2 linked regions of the Rhizobium sp. SSA_523 genome follow. The protein of the gene in region 1 interacts with the protein of each later gene in a pairwise test. Links are inferred from orthologs where the notes say so. Each region holds a gene or a part of one and is shown in the gene's direction. Other genes may lie near its edges.

The links. Proteins that work in one complex are often made in the same cells at the same time.
Region 2: the proteins of QTJ18_RS10115 (region 1) and QTJ18_RS21105 interact in binary tests that used the Escherichia coli proteins (3 or more experiments, as listed by UniProt). The link is inferred for Rhizobium sp. SSA_523 from one-to-one orthologs.

What each region holds. Positions count from the first base shown.
Region 1 is NZ_CP129382.1:380,526-388,466, forward strand. Bases 2,153-5,121 are described here. They hold QTJ18_RS10115 (acyl carrier protein), read left to right. Parts: upstream 2,153-3,503; coding sequence 3,504-3,740; downstream 3,741-5,121. Other genes in these bases: fabD (ACP S-malonyltransferase), read left to right, coding at 2,153-2,458; fabG (3-oxoacyl-[acyl-carrier-protein] reductase), read left to right, coding at 2,476-3,213; fabF (beta-ketoacyl-ACP synthase II), read left to right, coding at 3,869-5,121. Outside these bases: QTJ18_RS10100 (Nramp family divalent metal transporter), read left to right, coding at 149-1,438; more of fabD, read left to right, coding at 1,514-2,152; more of fabF, read left to right, coding at 5,122-5,131; endolytic transglycosylase MltG, read left to right, coding at 5,243-6,460; QTJ18_RS10130 (YicC/YloC family endoribonuclease), read left to right, coding at 6,516-7,403; gmk (guanylate kinase), read left to right, coding at 7,408-7,941. UniProt on the Escherichia coli protein: Carrier of the growing fatty acid chain in fatty acid biosynthesis.
Region 2 is NZ_CP129382.1:2,689,953-2,692,844, forward strand. It holds QTJ18_RS21105 (alpha/beta fold hydrolase), read left to right. Parts: upstream 1-983; coding sequence 984-1,802; downstream 1,803-2,892. Other genes in the region: QTJ18_RS21100 (cysteine hydrolase family protein), read right to left, coding at 68-784; QTJ18_RS21110 (ATP-binding protein), read left to right, coding at 1,988-2,892. UniProt on the Escherichia coli protein: The physiological role of BioH is to remove the methyl group introduced by BioC when the pimeloyl moiety is complete. It allows to synthesize pimeloyl-ACP via the fatty acid synthetic pathway through the hydrolysis of the ester bonds of pimeloyl-ACP esters.

The sequences.
Region 1 (7,941 bases):
TGCAACGCAAGCAAAACCGCCCGTCCACCCTTGGTGCCGGCCGCGCGATCGAAGATGACGTTGACGAACAGGCAACCTTTCGCGGCCAAAACACTTTGTGTCCTTTCGAGGTCAAAATCATGTCTTTTGAATTGCATGGAGTGTTGAGATGGAAGAGCGGAACACAGCGGGCGGCAGGCTGAACGAACCAGCCGATGCCGCTCTGCCGCCGGTCGGTGCGGCGCGGTGGAAGCTGATCGGACCCGGCATCGTGGCGGCAGCGACCGGTGTCGGCGCCGGCGATCTGGTGGCGACGCTCATAGCGGGGTCGAAATTCGGCTATGCGCTGCTATGGGCTGCGGTCATCGGCTGCATCGTCAAGATCGCGCTCGCCGAAGGGTCCGCCCGCTATCATCTGGCAACCGGCTCGACCATGCTGGACGGCTGGCGCTCTCTGGGGCGCTGGACGACGTGGTATTTCGGCGCCTATATCCTGATCTGGGGCTTTGTCTACGGCGCGACGGCAATGAGCGCGACGGCCCTGCCGCTGGCGGCGCTCTTTCCGATCCTGCCCCTTTGGGCCTGGGCGATGACGGCCGGCATCGTGTGCGCGCTGTTCGTGGCCATGAACCGTTACGAAATGTTTGAAACGGTCATGAAACTCTTCATCGGCACCATGTTCGTGATCGTCGTGGGCGTGGCCATTCTCGTCGGTCCCAATGTCGGTGAGGCGATCACCGGCCTGATCCCGTCCATTCCGGAAGGCTCCGCCATCTACACGCTCGGCCTGATCGGCGGCGTCGGCGGCACCATCACCATGGCCTCCTATGGCTATTGGGTGAATGCCAAGGGCTGGCGCACGCCGGCCTGGATGGGCGTCATGCGGCTCGACAATCGGGTGGCCTATGTCATGACCGGCATCTTCGTCGTCGCCATGCTGATCATCGGCGCCGAGCTGCTCTATACCGCGCAGATCACCCTTTCGAGCGGCGATCGCGGCCTTCTCGACCTCGACGAGGTCTTGCGCGAGCGCTTCGGCGGCGTCGTCTCGACGCTCTTCCTCGTCGGCTTCTTTGCCACCTCGGTGTCCTCCATCCTCGGCGTCTGGCACGGTGTCTCGCTGCTGTTCGCCGATTTCGTCCGCAACCACATCCAGGGCGAAACGGGTTCGCGCGAGGGGCTGGAACGTACGCCGGCCTTCCGCTTCTTCCTGTTCTGGCTGACGATCCCGCCGATGGTGCTGCTATATTTTGGCCGCCCCTTCCTGCTCGTGGTGATCTACGGCGCGCTGGGCGCCTTCTTCATGCCCTTTTTGGCGCTGACCCTGATCTGGCTCTTGAATTCATCACGCGTTCCGGCGCAATGGCGCAGCGGCTGGGTGTCGAACGGCCTGCTCGGCATTGCCGCCCTGCTGTTCATTGTTCTGTGCATCAACGAGGTGATCGGCCTCCTGACCTGACGGCCAGGCACCTGCGGCCTTGACTTGGCGCGAGAGAATGTGAATGGAAAGGCGAAAAAGGGAAGGACTTATCCCATGAGCATTGCATTCACGTTCCCCGGCCAGGGCAGTCAGGCCGTCGGTATGGGCAAGGATCTCGCCGAGGCCTTCCCGCAGGCCCGTGCGGTTTTCGAGGAAGTCGACGAAGCGCTTGGCCAGAAACTGTCCGACATCATGTGGAATGGGCCGGAGGATCAGCTGACGCTGACGGCCAATGCCCAGCCGGCGCTGATGGCGGTCTCGATGGCTGTCATGCGCGTCCTGGAAGCCGGCGGTCTGAAGCTCGCCGACAAGGTCGCCTATGTTGCCGGTCATTCGCTGGGCGAATATTCGGCACTCTGCGCGGCAGAAACCTTCACCATTGCCGATACGGCAAGGCTCCTGCGGATCCGCGGCGATGCCATGCAATCGGCCGTGGCGGTCGGCGAGGGCGCCATGGCGGCCATTATCGGCCTGGAACAGGTGGATGTCGATGCCGTCTGCACCGAGGCCCGGGACGCCGGTGTCTGCCAGATCGCCAATGACAATGGCGGCGGCCAGCTGGTCATTTCCGGCTCCAGGGCCGCAGTCGAGAAGGCGGCGGCGCTGGCGACGGAAAAGGGTGCCAAGCGGGCCATCATGCTGCCGGTCTCGGCCCCCTTTCATTCGGCTCTGATGGCGCCTGCCGGCAATGCCATGCAGCATGCGCTGGCGCAGGTGGCCAAGCGCGATCCCGTCGTTCCCGTCATTGCCAATGTCCGCGCCGCACCGGTGCGCGATGCCGATGAGATCGCGCAATTGCTCGTCACCCAGGTGACCGGCCAGGTGCGCTGGCGCGAGACGGTCGAATGGTTTGCGGCCAATGATGTGACGACGCTTTACGAAATCGGCGCCGGCAAGGTCCTGACCGGCCTTGCCCGCCGCATCGACAAGACCGTGACGGGCATTGCCGTCAACACGCCGGCGGATATTGATGCCGCGCTGAAAACACTTCTCGGCTGAGAACGAAGGAAAAGATCATGTTTGACTTGACCGGCCGCAAGGCCTTGGTAACCGGCGCAACGGGCGGTATCGGCGAAGAGATTGCCCGCATGCTGCATCGCCAGGGCGCGACCGTCGGCCTGCACGGCACGCGCGCCGAAAAGCTGGAGGCGCTGGCGGCGGAACTCGGCGAGCGTGTGCATGTCTTCCCGGCCAATCTCGGCGACCGCGAGCAGGTCAAGGCGCTGGGTGAAAAGGCCGAGGCGGAGCTCGGCGGTGTCGATATCCTGGTCAACAATGCCGGTATCACCCGCGACGGCCTCTTCGTGCGCATGAGCGACGATGATTGGGACAGTGTCATCGAGGTCAATCTGACCGCGACCTTCCGGCTGACGCGCGAACTGACGCATCCGATGATGCGCCGCCGGTTCGGCCGCATCATCAACATCACCTCGGTGGTCGGCGTGACCGGTAATCCCGGCCAGGCCAATTACTGCGCCTCCAAGGCGGGCATGATCGGTTTTTCGAAATCGCTCGCCCAGGAGATCGCCACCCGCAACGTGACCGTCAACTGCATCGCGCCCGGATTCATCGAAAGCGCGATGACCGACAAGCTGAACGACAAGCAGAAGGACGCCATCCTCGGCGCCATTCCGATGAAGCGCATGGGGGCCGGCGCCGATATTGCCAGCGCCGTCGTCTACCTCGCTTCGGCAGAGGCCGGCTATGTCACGGGCCAGACCCTGCACGTCAATGGCGGCATGGCCATGATCTGAGGGGCTCGCCCCCTCGACATCCGCCGTCACATTTGCCTGTTGGCGGCGGATTAGTGAGTGATTTTGTGGCTTTGCGGCGCGGTGAAACCGTGTTAAGCGGGCCATGACTGTGTACAGTCACCCCGATGGCTGGCCTTCCGCCTGCCCATTTTGGCAGCGACCATGTCGGCAGCTTCCCTCGGGTGATCGAATTTGCCCTCTATGCCGGCCGAAGGGGCGGAAAAAGGGTTCCAACAGCGTTCGGATGGCTTAATCTCCATCCGGTCAAGATAAAGGTCGAGGAAACCGACATGAGCGATATCGCAGAGCGCGTTAAGAAAATTGTCATTGATCATCTCGGCGTCGATGCCGACAAAGTCGTCGAAAGCGCCAGCTTCATCGATGACCTCGGCGCCGACTCGCTCGACACCGTCGAACTCGTCATGGCCTTCGAAGAGGAATTCGGCGTTGAAATTCCCGACGACGCTGCCGATTCGATCCTGACGGTCGGCGACGCCGTGAAATTCATCGAAAAGGCCCAGGCCTGATTTCGATCCATTCTGGACGGACCACCCCATGGGGCAGGTCCATCGACGGCCCGGCATGTTCGGGCCGTTTCAGTAAGATCAGATCGCATTTGAGATCGCATTAAGACAATGGGGGGTGGGACGCTGGCATGAGGCGTGTCGTTATCACCGGTACCGGAATGGTATCTCCTCTCGGCTGCGGAACGGAGATCACCTGGTCCAGGCTTCTCGCGGGCGAAAACGCAGCGCGACGGGTCACTGACTTCGAAGTCGAAGATCTCCCGGCCAAGATTGCCTGCCGCATTCCGTTCGGCGACGGTTCCGACGGGACCTTCAATGCCGATGACTGGATGGAGCCGAAGGAGCAGCGCAAGGTCGATCCCTTCATCGTCTATGGCATGGCCGCTGCCGATATGGCGCTTGCCGATGCCGGCTGGCATCCGCAGAGCGACGAGGACCAGTGCGCCACCGGCGTGCTGATCGGCTCGGGCATCGGTGGCCTCGAAGGGATCGTCGATGCGGGCTATACCCTGCGCGACAAGGGTCCGCGGCGCATCTCCCCCTTCTTCATTCCCGGCCGCCTGATCAATCTCGTTTCCGGCCATGTCTCGATCCGCCACAAGCTGCGCGGTCCCAATCATTCCGTCGTCACCGCCTGTTCGACCGGCGCGCATGCCATCGGCGATGCCAGCCGGCTGATCGCGCTGGGCGATGCCGACGTGATGGTCGCCGGCGGTGCGGAATCGCCGATCTGCCGCATCTCGCTCGCCGGTTTTGCCGCATGCAAGGCCCTGTCGACGCAGAGGAACGACGAGCCGCAAAAGGCGTCCCGTCCCTACGACCGCGACCGCGACGGCTTCGTCATGGGCGAGGGTGCGGGCATCGTGGTGCTGGAAGAGCTGGAGCATGCCAAGGCGCGCGGTGCCAAGATCTATGCGGAAGTGGTGGGCTATGGCCTGTCCGGCGACGCCTTTCACATCACGGCTCCTTCCGAAGATGGCGACGGCGCCTATCGCTGCATGAGTGCCGCCCTCAAACGCGCCGGCCTGACGGCTGCCGATGTCGATTACATCAATGCCCATGGTACATCGACCATGGCCGATACGATCGAACTCGGTGCCGTCGAACGCCTGGTCGGCGATGCCGCCTCGAAGATCTCGATGTCGTCCACCAAATCCGCCATCGGCCATCTTCTGGGTGCGGCCGGTGCCGTGGAAGCCATCTTTGCCACGCTCGCCATTCGTGACAATATCGCGCCGCCGACGCTCAACCTCGACAATCCGGATGTCGAGACGAAGATTGATCTTGTGCCGCATGTGGCGCGCAAGCGCGACATCAATGTTGCCTTGTCCAATTCCTTCGGTTTCGGCGGAACGAATGCATCGCTGGTGCTGCGTCGCTACCAGGGCTGAAGTCGCAAGCCAAAGCAGCCGGCCAGGTGCCGGCTGGCCGCCTGCCGGTCCCTGTTTTCGCCGCATTGCGCAGTAAGACAGGGGCGTGCCTGACGATCAGAAGGAGTGCCGGTGACTGACACGAACAGCAGCAGCGACAAGGGAGCGGGCCGCGACGTCAATGGCGGCGGGCCCTTCATACCCAAATCGCCCAACGAGGCTCTCAAACCGGAAAAGGTTCCGGAGCCGCCGCGCCGGTCCAAGAAGGCGCGCAGCCAGCTCGTCATATTCCTGAACTTCGTGATGACGATGATGGTCTTTGCCTGCGTGGCCGCTGTCGCTGGCTTCTATTATGTCATGCAGGAATATCAGTCGAAGGGACCGCTTGAGGTCAATACGCATTTCGTCGTGCCGAGCGGCGCGGGGCTGGCGCAGATCGCCCAGAGCCTGGAGCGCAACGGCATTGTGTCGGATGCACGCATCTTCCGCTACATCACGGGCAGCTATCTGGATGACGGCGAAACGCTGAAGGCCGGCGAATACGAAATCAAGGCCGGTGCCTCGATGAAGGAGATCGCCACGATTCTCGAATCGGGCAAATCCATCCTCTATTCGGTCTCCATGCCGGAGGGTCTGACGGTCCAGCAGATGATGACCCGGCTGTCCGACGATCCGGTTCTCGAAGGCGACCTGCCGAACGAACTTCCGCCGGAGGGCAGCCTGCGTCCGGATACCTACAAGTTTTCGCGCGGCACCAAGCGCGTCGAGATCCTCAGCCAGATGCGGGTGGCCCAGGAGAGGCTGATCGACCAGATCTGGGAGCGGCGCGATCCCGACCTGCCGGTCAAGACCAAGCAGGAATTCGTGACGCTTGCTTCCATCGTCGAGAAGGAGACCGGCAAGGACGACGAACGCGCCCATGTCGCCTCCGTCTTCATCAACCGTCTCAACAAGGGCATGCGGCTGCAATCGGACCCGACCATCATCTACGGAATCTTCGGCGGGCAGGGCAAGCCGTCCGACCGGCCGATCTACCAGTCGGATCTGGAAAAGCAGACGCCTTACAACACCTATCAGGTGAAGGGCCTGCCGCCGACCCCGATCGCCAATCCAGGCCGGGCCGCGCTTGAAGCCGTGGCCAATCCCTGGCGCACCAACGACCTCTATTTCGTGGCGGACGGCACCGGCGGACACGTCTTCGCCGCGACGCTGGACGAGCATAATGCCAATGTACGCCGCTGGCGCAAGCTGGAGGCCGAGCGGGCGAAGCAGGATGGCACCACAGCGGAGATCGTCGACGACGGGCTTCCGGGCGGCAATGAGGCGGAGAAGCCGCCCAAGGGAAATTGAGGTTTCAGCTTGGCCGCCTTTCGGGCGGCCTTTCTTCATGTAAAGGGAATTGCGGATGAACGTTCAGTCCATGACCGGTTTTGCCCGGCGGGAAGGCTCTGTCGGACGCCATCGCTGGGTCTGGGAACTGCGTTCGGTGAATGGCAAGAGCCTGGATCTGCGCCTGCGGCTGCCGGGCGGCTTCGAGGCGCTGGAGACGGATGTGCGACGGTTGGTCGGTGCGCGGCTGACGCGCGGCAATCTCCAGGTCACGCTGTCCACCGCGGTGACGGAAGCAAAGATGGAGGCTGTCGTGAACCGCGAGGCTCTTTCGGCGCTCAAGGCCCTGCGGACGGAGCTCGGCGATCTCGTCGATCCGTCTCCCCTTCGCCTGGACAGCCTGCTGACCATTCGCGGCCTCGTGGATTTCCGCGAAGCGGCGGAGGGGGAGGCGGCCGTCGCCGAACGGGATGCGGCCGTGCTGGATGGCCTGACCCTGGCGCTGGACGATCTCATCGCCATGCGGCTCTCGGAGGGCCGGGCGCTCGAGGATATCCTGTCCGGCCATATCGCTACCGTCGCCCGGCTGGTGGAGGAAGTGGAAGCGGATCCGTCCCGCTCGACGGAGGAGATCGCCCGGCGCCTGAAGCAGCAGGTGGCGCTCCTGATGGAGAATGGTGCGAGCCTGGACCGCGAGCGCCTGTATGCCGAGGCCGCGCTTTTGGCGACCAAGGCGGATCTGCGCGAAGAGATCGACCGGCTGAAGGCGCATGTCGCCGCGGCCAGGGAATTGCTCGACAAGGGCGGCCCGATCGGCCGCCGGCTGGATTTCCTTGCACAGGAATTTAACCGCGAAGCCAATACAATCTGTTCCAAATCGAACGCCGCTCCGGTAACGGCAAGGGGATTGGAGCTGAAGGTTGTGATCGATCAGTTCCGCGAACAGGTTCAGAACTTGGAGTGACCCCATGAAGCCGGCCTCGCCTGCCTCCATCAAGATTGCCAGACGTGGACTGATGCTGGTGCTCTCCTCGCCGTCTGGAGCGGGAAAATCGACGATCGCCCGCAACCTGCTCGATGAGGATCGCAGCCTGGAAATTTCCGTCAGCGTGACCACCCGCGCCAAGCGGCCAAGCGAGATCGCCGGCAAGCACTATCATTTCATCTCGGTGGCGCAGTTCGAGCGGATGCGCGATGCCGGAGATCTGCTGGAATGGGCGGAAGTGCACGGCAATTTCTACGGCACGCCGCGCGAACCGGTGGAAATGGCCATGGCCGAAGGGCGCGACATGCTGTTCGACATCGACTGGCAGGGCGCGCGGCAGCTGCAGGAGAAGATGAAGGCGGATGTCGTCTCGATCTTCGTTCTGCCGCCCAGCATGACGGAGTTGCAGTCGCGCCTGCACCGCCGCGCCGAAGATACAGAGGCAGTCATCCGGACGCGGCTGATGAATTCGCGCTCCGAAATCGAGCACTGGCGCGAATATGACTATGTCATCGTC
Region 2 (2,892 bases), 2.3 Mb from region 1 along the record:
AAATTGTAGAATGCGAAGAACCCGGCGCAGGGGTCTCGGCCGGGTTCTTCGCTTGGCTTGCCTGAGGTTACTGCGCGCGCGCCAGACGTTCGACCGCTCCAGTGGTCGTCCAGAGATCGTTGGCAAACCAGCGGAAGTTGACCAGCGCGGCAAGGTAGGCATCCCCTTCCGGCAACTTGCTGCCAGCAGTCGCATCCCGTACCACCGCCACTTCGAAACCTTTCTCGACGAGATCCCGAAGATGGGATTCCACGCAGAAATTCGCAGCCATGCCGGCCAGGATCACCTTGTCGATCTTCTTCTTGCGCAGTTGAAAGACGACGTCGTTGGTTTGCGGTCCGGCGATCTTGTGCGGCGAGCAGACAATGGTTTTCCCGTCCTGAATGAACTCCTTGTATTCCGGCATACAATCGGCGCCGGAACCATCGAAGCCATCCAGCGAGAGCGGGTCCCGACGATCGAACATACGCAGCTTGTGCATGAGCGTTTCGCCGGTCGCGGCAAAGTCCCAGCGGTGGTCGAAAGGGTAATAGTAGTGGGGAGAGATCACCACCTCAATGCCTGCCGACTTGGACGCCTGCAGGAGCCGACCAATGTTCTCGACGGTGTTATGTTCGGTGATACTCTCGCCGAACGCGCTCCAGGCTGCGCCCTTGGGGCTGAGGAAATCAATTTGCGGATCCGTGATTAGCAGAGCTGTTCGCCCCGGTTCGATGTCCATTCCCACCTTCGGCAGTGCCGGATTTTCCGGGTCGGCATAGGCGGCAAGCGATGCGCTGGTCATGTCGTAGTCTCCCTTCCTTGGATGATGTCGCGAAGGTAGGGGTGCCGGAGACAGCCCGGATTGTATCATCCTGCAGTCGAACATTACGGCGCGATTTCCCGGCGTCGAACGCACTTTGCGGCAGAATCGTCAAATCCGCCTCGCGTCACCGCCGCTAGCTCTTCTCGAGCGTGATTGCGCCTTCGCACGGGAGACAACAATGTCGGAACACTCTTTGATCCGCTGGCTGGAAACACCACATGGTCGGCTTGCCTGGCGTGCGGATGGCCCCTCCGACGGAGTTCCCCTGATCCTGTTCCAGCGGTTTCGCGGGACGATGGACGACTGGGATCCAGCATTCATCGCCGCCATTTCCAGAAACCGTCGAGTCATACGCTTCGATAGCGCCGGTATCGGCCGCTCCGAAGGCAGCGTGCCCGAAACCATTCCCGCAATGGCTGCCGTTGCTGCCGATGTCATCCGTCTCCTTGGTTTGAGCCCTGTTGACGTGTTGGGTTGGTCGCTGGGCGGCGTAGTGGCGCAGCAGTTCGCGCTTGATTTCCCCGACCTCGTTCGTCGATTGATCATTGCAGGCTCCAGCCCGGGACCTGTCGCTGATGGCCCGCAACAGCATCCACGGGTGCCGCAGATCATGACCAAGGGCCAGAACGACGACGAGGACTTTCTGTTTCTATTCTATCCGGAAACAACAACGGCAATTGCCGCCGGTCGTGCTTCGCTGGCCCGTATCATGTCGCTACCAGACCGTGGCCCGCAGGTGAATGCTGCCGGTATGATGGGACAGGTGAAGGCAGTTTCCGGTTGGACTGGCATTTTTGATCGCGCAGACGAATTGAAGCTGCCGGTGCTTGTCGCCAATGGTGCCCACGACGTCATGCTGCCCGCCTATCGCTCCTATCTGCTTTCGCAGAGGGCACCCAATGCAAAACTTGTCCTCTATCCCGATGCAGGGCACGCATTCCTGTTTCAATTCATCGAGGATTTCGCCGCCGAGATCGATCGCTTCCTGCAGGAATGAAGCAATTCTAACGACTTGCAGGTACACAAAGCGGATGGTTCCAGCCACTTCGGCTAGAGCCATTCACCTCTGTCCAAGCCGCTTCGGTTGCAGACTCCGCTGCAACCGAATATTCGTCATCGTGCGCGACTGATCCGGCGTCTTGCCTGGACGGTCCCGTGGCACCTGGCGGATAGGAGCAAGTGTTGGCAAGCGGTGACATCCTTCTTTTCGGTGGCTTCCGCTTGTCTGCGAGCGAGCGCCAGCTCAGTCACGACGGACACGTGATCCGTCTCGGCAGCAGGGCGCTGGATATTCTGTACTGTCTTGTCCGAGAGGCAGGCAACATCGTCCGCAATGAAGACCTCATGCGCGAAGTATGGGGCGTAGTCCATGTCGAAGAGGTCAGTTTGCGAGTGCACATCTCAGAACTGCGCAAGGCTCTTGCGCAGTTTTCTGATGCAGATCGCTATATCATCAATGTTCCAGGCAGAGGCTACAGCTTCACGGCGACAGTCACGCAAGATCAATCTGATCCATCCACTCTTATATCGACGCCTAAAAAGGCGTTCCCACGCTTCGATCCGCTTCCTCTGCGCCCCCTGAAGCTCGTGGGACGAGAGCAAGAGGTTCGGCGAATTCGGCATGAGCTGATAGCAAAGCGCTTTCTCTCGATCGTCGGGACCGGTGGCATAGGCAAGACCACCGTCGCGCTCGCGGTTGCCCAGAGCCTTCAAGCTGAATTCGGCGATGCCGTTCTGTTTATCGATCTGGCACCCTTGCGTGATCAGCGAATGGTGACAGGTGCCTTCGCAACGGTCCTGGGTCTGCCCGTGAGGGGCGAGAATGAGACGGCGAGCATTCTGGCCGTTCTCGAAACGACCAAGGCCCTCCTCGTCATCGACAATTGTGAACATGTCATTGGTGCCGTTGCCGAACTGGCCGAGAAAATCTTCCTCAGTGGGTCACAGGTGCATTTGCTCACCACCACGCGTGAGCCGCTTCGGGTCCAGGGCGAGCAGGTCCTGCGTTTGCAGGGACTGGCCGTGCCGCCCGAGGATGAGGAGGCGACAGCCGACAGCGTTGGGGCCTACCCCGCGGTGTCGCTGTT